Regions from separate parts of the Microbacterium sp. W4I4 genome, predicted to be linked through region 1. Evidence: riboswitches for the same ligand, from Rfam matches in the RefSeq annotation. Region 1 holds a riboswitch; the other holds the start of a gene.
The links. Region 1 has a riboswitch for thiamine pyrophosphate ahead of QF046_RS13280 (ECF transporter S component). Riboswitches for the same ligand answer to the same signal wherever they lie in the genome.
Positions count from the first base shown of each region.

Region 2: it holds a riboswitch for thiamine pyrophosphate, as region 1 does, so the genes downstream of both, thiM (hydroxyethylthiazole kinase) here and QF046_RS13280 (ECF transporter S component) in region 1, are expected to answer to the same signal.

Region 1 covers NZ_JAUSXT010000001.1:2,802,897-2,806,421, forward strand. Annotated here, with positions in the region: gene QF046_RS13265 (ABC transporter ATP-binding protein) at 1-180, shown strand, start outside; gene QF046_RS13270 (D-alanyl-D-alanine carboxypeptidase) at 366-1,550, opposite strand; gene QF046_RS13275 (hypothetical protein) at 1,592-1,768, shown strand; TPP riboswitch at 2,016-2,125, shown strand; gene QF046_RS13280 (ECF transporter S component) at 2,118-2,768, shown strand; gene QF046_RS13285 (ABC transporter ATP-binding protein) at 2,771-3,525, shown strand, end outside.
Region 2 covers NZ_JAUSXT010000001.1:3,818,855-3,822,379, forward strand. Annotated here, with positions in the region: gene pheT (phenylalanine--tRNA ligase subunit beta) at 1-65, shown strand, start outside; gene QF046_RS18160 (cupin domain-containing protein) at 132-560, shown strand; gene QF046_RS18165 (NAD-dependent epimerase/dehydratase family protein) at 615-1,607, shown strand; TPP riboswitch at 1,615-1,708, shown strand; gene thiM (hydroxyethylthiazole kinase) at 1,699-2,559, shown strand; gene QF046_RS18175 (bifunctional hydroxymethylpyrimidine kinase/phosphomethylpyrimidine kinase) at 2,556-3,525, shown strand, end outside.

The DNA of each region.
Region 1 (3,525 bases):
CAGGCCGCATCCGATCCCGACGCCGAGGACGCCCTCACCGGCTCCACCCCGGTCATCGTCACCGGCGATGCCGAGGACGAGGCCGTCGCCGAGGCTCCGGATGCGATCCGGTTCGCCGAGGCCGTGCGGGAGTCCGAGTCATCGGCATCCGAGGGCCACTCCGGCTCCGATCGCGCCTGACCCACGTCGAAGACGCCCGTCCCCGCACGGGGGCGGGCGTCTTCGCGGTCCAGCCGAGGATCGGCGCCACAGGTGTCGGCTCAGACGACGGATGTCGGCTCAAATCCGCGTTCTCGCCCGACATCCGTCGTCTCTGCCGACATCTGTCGAGCGAGGGCTGCCGGCTGGCAGATGCGCGGCCCGGATCAGTTCGTGTCGATGCCGAACAGCTCGAGGGGATGCGTCAGCCGCCACCAGGCGCTGGGGGCCTCCACGTCCGCGGCGAGCGACACCGGCGTCTGGACCGTGTCGACCGGGCCCTCGGTGGTCAGGGTGCCGACCTTCGAGCCCGCCGTGCTCTTCGATCCCAGCGCGAGGTCAGCCGTCGCTGTCGCGGCCGCGCCGTTCCACAGCACGACCTTCGCATCGGCATCCGTCACCACGTCGACCTTGTCGCCCCACTCGGTCGACACACGTCCGACGACCGTGCCCTTCGGGACGGACACCGGCTGCTCCGCCAAGGACTTCTCGACGCCGGCGAGCAGCTGGCGGGACACCGCGAGCCGGTCGGCGTTGCTCTCCTGCCCGAGCACCGAGGTGAACAGGCGCACGGTGGTGTCACCGCTGGCGACGTCCTTGGCGGTCAGCAGGTTCCACTGCTGGGTGAGCGTGCCGGTCTTCATGCCGATCACGCCGGCATCATCCAGCATCTTGTTGGTGTTGGTGACGGTGCCGACCCCTGGGATCTCAGCGGAGCGCGTTCCGACGATCTCGGCGAGCACCGGGTTCTCCATCGCCACCTCGCCCAGCCGCACCAGCGCGGCAGGGGTCGCGACATTGTCGTGGTCGAAGCCTGACGGGCTGTGCAGCGAGATGCCCTCGACACCATGGTCGCTGAGCCAGGTGGCCGAGGCCTCCGCGAAGGCCGCCTCGCTGCCCCACAGCTCGCGCGCCAGCCGGTCGATGTAGTTGTTCGCCGACCCGAGCAGTACGCCCTGCAGCATCTGATACTCGGTCAGGCTGCCGCCGACCGGCACGTCCAGCGATGACTGGTTGGACCAGCGGTACTGCAGGTAGTCGCGGTGGTCGGCCTTGGTGAATTCGAAGCTCGGACCCTGCTCGCCCACCTTGAGGGGCAGCTTCTCGAGCACCATCATCACCGAGGCGATCTTGGTGATGCTCGCGATCTCGGCGCGCTCGGTGGTGGACGCCAGCGTCGACATCCCCTGGATGCCGATGGCCGCGCTGCCGATCCCCGGCCAGACGACCGTGGCCGCCGGGGCTGCGTCGACCACGACCTGATTCGCGGTGATCGTGGGGGCGACCGCGTCCAGCGGGCACAGCAGAGTGCCGCCGACGTAGGCCGCGCAGAGAGCGAGGACGATCCCCACGGGAACCAGCGCACGGGGTCGCCGCCAGCCGGGGGTCAGGCGTGCCCCGGCGAAGAGAATCGGGCGCTGACCTCGTCTCCGGCTCGGGCGCCGCGGCGACCGTCGTCGGGTCGATCCACGTCAGCGCGGTGATGGGATTCTCGTCATCCGCCCAGGCCGTGGCGGCGACCGACCCGGGATCACCGCGCTTCCCCTGTCCGCCCGGCAGCGGCGCCTGATCGATGACATCCACAGCGTCAGTATCGCGGGTGAACAGTGTCGGGAGGGCGGTTTCCGGTGCTGGTGGAGCCTGCGTGTCGGGGGCCGCCTCGACCGGGCGGGGGTCGCGGGTCGAGTCCGAATGCGCGCGCGTGCGTTCTCGAAGAGTTCTGCGCGTGACAGGACGCGTGGCATCGGGGGAGACAGTCACCCGCCCTACGCTACCGAATCGCACCGCGTCGTGGGCTATGTGCGCGCTAAGATCGATGGCATAACCACGGGAGTCCGGCGCGCCGGGCTGAGAGGAAGCGAACCGCGCTTCGACCGTCGAACCTGATCCGGATCATGCCGGCGCAGGGAGGAGTTCCAATGAGTACGTCTGCAAGCACGTCCGCATCCGTCACCGAGGCCGGTACCGCCCGCACGACTCGCAACCTGCGCTGGCGGGTCGTGGACATCGTCGTGGCCGCCGTTCTCGGCGTGGCGATCGGCCTGCTGTTCTGGGCCTGGAACGTCGTCGGCGGCGCCTGGTTCGGCGCTGCCGATGCGCTGACACCCGGGCTCGGCGGCATCGCCGTGGGCATCTGGCTGATCGGCGGCGTGATCGGCGGTCTCGTGATCCGCAAGCCAGGCGCGGCGCTGGTGGTCGAGGTGGTCGCGGCGATCGTCTCGATGCTCATCGGCAACGTCTGGGGCGTCTCGACGGTGCTGTCCGGCCTCGTGCAGGGGTTGGGTGCCGAGCTGATCTTCGCGCTGTTCTTCTACCGCCGCTTCGGTGTCGTCGCCGCTGCGCTGGCGGGTATCGGCGCGGCCGTGGCCGCCTGGGTCTTCGAGATGTTCTACGGCTCGTCGCCGAACTTCCTGAAGAGCGTCGAGTTCAACGCGATCTACCTCGGCACGCTGGTCGTCTCGGGTGCGGTGCTCGCCGGCGTCGTCGGCTGGATGCTCGTGCGCGCGCTGGCCGCCACGGGTGCGCTGAGCCGCTTCGCCGCCGGGCGGGAATCGCGCCAGGAGGTCTGAGCATGACCGCTCCTGCTCGCGTCAGCGCGAACGGGTGGGGCTGGCGCTACGCGGGCAGGCGCCTGCCCGCGGTCAGCGACGTGTCGTTCACGATCGAGCCCGGTGAGCGGGTGCTGCTGCTGGGAGCATCCGGTGCCGGCAAGTCGACCCTGCTCGCCGGCCTCGCCGGAGTCCTCGGCGACGCCGAGGAGGGCGAGCGCACCGGGTCCCTCCTGATCGACGGGGTGGCGCCCGAAGCCGGCCGCGGGGCGGCGAGCGACCCGGCAGGGTCCCGCCGCGGGGTGACCGGACTGGTGCTGCAGGATCCGGATGCCGGGGTCGTGCTGTCGAAGGTCGGCGACGACGTGGCGTTCGGATGCGAGAACCTCGGCGTGCCCGCCGAGCAGATCCCGGCACGCGTCGCCGAGGCGCTGGACGCGGTGGGGTTGGACGTGCCACTCGACCGCGCCACCAAGGCCCTCTCCGGCGGGCAGAAGCAGCGCCTCGCGCTGGCCGGCGTGCTGGCCATGCGACCCGGGCTGCTGCTGCTGGACGAGCCGACCGCGAACCTCGACCCCGCGGGCGTGCGCGAGGTGCACGACAGCGTGGCGCGGGTGCTGGACGACACCGGTGCGACGCTCATCGTCGTCGAGCATCGCACCGAGGTCTGGGCGGATCTGCTCACCCGCGTGATCGTGCTCGACGCAGACGGCGGGCTGCTCGCCGACGGGGCGCCCGACGAGGTGTTCGGTCGCTACGGCGACGTGCTGGCCGATGC
Region 2 (3,525 bases), 1.0 Mb from region 1:
CCGACGCGAAGCTCGCCGGGGTGGCGGTGGCCGCCGAGCGCTTCGGCGCCGCCATCCGCGACTGACGTCGTCCGTCCGAGACCCCTCCCGACCCCTGTGGATCGGGAGGGGTCTCGTCGTAGAGTCGGGGGATGAGCGACTATCAGGTGACCGAGATCGGTGCGCTGGAAGACTGGCGGACCTTCCACGGCGGCTTCGACGAATCGCGGTCTCGCGACGGCCGTCGCGTCGTCGATCACGAACTGACGATGCAGTACATCGGCATGACCGCCAACGCCCTCGTGCCTGGCGAGGAGGCCGGATACTGGCACGTGCACGAGAAGATCGAGGAGATGTACGTGTTCCTCGGGGGTCGTGGCCAGATGGGGCTGGACGACGATGTCGTGGATGTCGCGGAGGGAACCGTCGTGCGCGTGGGACAGGGCGTCTGGCGAACCTGGCGCGCACTGCCGGACAGCCCCGGCGAGCTGCGCTGGCTGTGCATCCGCGCTGGCGGCGAGAGCCTGCCGCACCTGCCCGATGACAGCAGGCGCGGACCGGATCGCCCGATGCCCTGGTGACCTGCGCTTCGCTGTCGGCTGATTCGCTTCCGTCCGGCGCCTGATCGTGCTGGCATGGGCGTCATGACTCAGGTGCTGGTGCTCGGTGGAACAGGATGGCTCTCGGGACGGATCGCCGAGCGCTGGCGGGATGCCGGTGCGCGCGTCACCTGCGTGGCGCGAGGCGACCGGCCGGCACCGGAGGGCACGGTGCTCGTCCGCGGAGATCGGGACCAGGGCGCCTACGACGCTCTGATCGGGCAGCACTGGGACGAGGTCGTGGACATCTCCTCGACGGCGCGGCACGTGCGCGAGGCCGTCGCGGCGCTCGGCGACCGCGCCGGGCACTGGACCTACGTGTCGTCCATGTCCGTGTACGACGAGGACGAGACCATCGGACTCGACGAGACCGGGCGCCTGCTCGCGCCGGCTCAGGACGGCGACGAGTACGACTACGGTCGCGAGAAGGTCGCGGCCGAGCAGGCGGTGCGCACCCTGGGCGAGCGCGCGTTCATCGTCCGTCCCGGTCTCATCACCGGGCCCGGCGATCCGAGCGACCGATTCGGCTACTGGGCGGCGGCCGCAGACCGTGCCGGAACAGGGCCGATCCTCGTCCCGGAGCGCGGCGATCGGTACGTGCAGGTCATCGACGTCGACGACCTCGCCGACTTCCTCGTCGTCGACGGGCGGCAGGGCGTGGTCAACGCCAACGGCGACGTCCATCCCTTCCTGGACGTGCTGGAGCGCATCCGAGCGCTCGTCGGGCACACCGGCGAGCTGGTCGAGGCGCCGGACGCCTGGCTCGAGGAGCACGGGGTGCGGTACTGGATGGGGGAGCGCTCCCTGCCGCTGTGGCTGCCCGCCGACATGCCCGGTTTCACCCGGCGCCGCAACGACGGCTACCGCGCGGCCGGCGGCGCGGTGCGATCGCTCGATGAGACGATCCGCCGGGTGCTCGACGACGAACGGGCGCGGGGTGTGGACCGTGAGCGTCGCGCAGGGCTGTCCCGCAGCGACGAACTGGAGCTGATCGACGCATTGCGCGGCCAGGGGGCGCACGCTCGCTAGACTCGCAGCCAGTGACACGGGGTGCCGCATCCGCGGCTGAGAACAGACCCGTCGAACCTGATCTAGTTCGTACTAGCGAAGGGATGTCGCAATGAGCGATACGCCATGCCTGCCCGCCGAAGGGCGCCCGTCCACCGATGTCGCGGCGTCCGCCGCCCAGTTGCTGAGCCGACTGCGGTCCGCACCGCCGCTCACGCACTGCATCACCAACTCCGTGGTGACCGGATTCACCGCGAACGTGCTGCTCGCGCTGGGGGCGGCGCCGGCGATGGTCGACATCGTCGATGAGTCCGGGATGTTCGCCGCCGCGGCATCCGGGCTGCTGATCAACCTCGGAACACCGACGCCCGAGCAGCGCGCCGCGAGCCGCGAAGCCGCGCGGGGAGCGGTCGCGGCCGGAACACCCTGGGTTCTCGACCCCGTCGCGATCGGCGCTCTGCCCGTGCGCACACGGCTCGCGGGCGAGCTGGTCGCACTGCGGCCCACCGCGATCCGCGGCAATGCCTCTGAGATCCTCGCGCTGGCGGGCCTCGGCGACGGCGGACGCGGTGTCGACGCCACCGACACTCCGGATGCCGCGGCCGCCGCGGCACGCGCACTCGCCGCGCGCTGGGGGAGCACGGTCGCCGTGTCCGGCCCGGTCGATCTGATCACCGATGGGCGCCGCGTCATCCGCATCGCCAACGGCGACGCCCTGCTGACCCGGGTCACCGGTGGCGGCTGCGCGCTCGGCGCCGTCATGGCCTCGTTCCTCGGCGCCGCCCGCGGCAGCGGCACAGACGTCCTCACCGCGGTCGCGGCGGCGTCTCTGGTGTACACCGTGGCCGCCGAACGCGCCGCGGCGACCGCACCCGGACCGGGCAGCTTCGCGGTGGCACTGCTCGACGCGCTCGATGCGGTCGACTCCGACGAGATCCTCGCCGCAGCACGGGTCGAGGAGGTCGCGCCGTGAACAGCGACATCTCACTGCATCTCGTGACCGATGCCGCACTCTGCGGCGAACGCGGCGTCGTCGCCACGGTCGACGCCGCTGTCGCCGGTGGCGTCGCGGTCGTGCAGCTCCGCGACAAGACGGCGACCGATGCCGAGACGGTGGACCTGCTCGTGCAGCTCTCGCAGATCATCGACGGTCGCGCCCTGCTCGTGGTGAACGACCGGCTGCCTGCGGTCATCGACGCCCGCGCGCGGGGCGCACGCGTCGACGGGGTGCATCTCGGGCAGTCGGACATCTCCGTCGAGCGCGCGCGTGCCCTGCTGGGACCGGATGCCCTCATCGGACTCACCGCGAACACTCCCGCGCATCTCGACGCTCTGCGCGCCCTGCCGGAGGGGACCGTCGACTACATCGGCGTCGGAGTCATCCGACCGACCTCGACGAAGCCCGATCATCCGCCGGCACTCGGCGTCGACGGATTTCGTGCGCTCGCCGCATCCAGCCCTGTCCCCGCCATCGCCATCGGCGGAATCGGCCGGGACGACGTCGCAGCGCTCCGCGATGCCGGTGCGGCAGGCGTCGCCGTGGTGTCGGCGCTGTGCGCCGCCGATGACCCGCAGATCGCGGCGCGCGCGTTCCGTCGTGAATGGCGACGGGACAGGCCGCCGAGAGTGCTGAGCATCGCCGGCAGCGACCCGTCCGGCGGGGCGGGCATCCAGGCCGATCTGAAGTCCATCGCCGCCCACGGCGGCTACGGGATGGCGGCGATCACGGCGCTGACCGCGCAGAACACCCGCGGCGTGAGCGGCGTGCACGTGCCCCCGGCGTCGTTCCTGCGCGCGCAGCTCGACGCGCTCGCCTCCGACATCGACATCGACGCGGTGAAGATCGGGATGCTGGCGGATGCCGAGATCATCCGCACCGTCAGCGACTGGCTCACCGCCCACCGGCCGGACACCGTCGTGCTCGACCCGGTGATGGTGG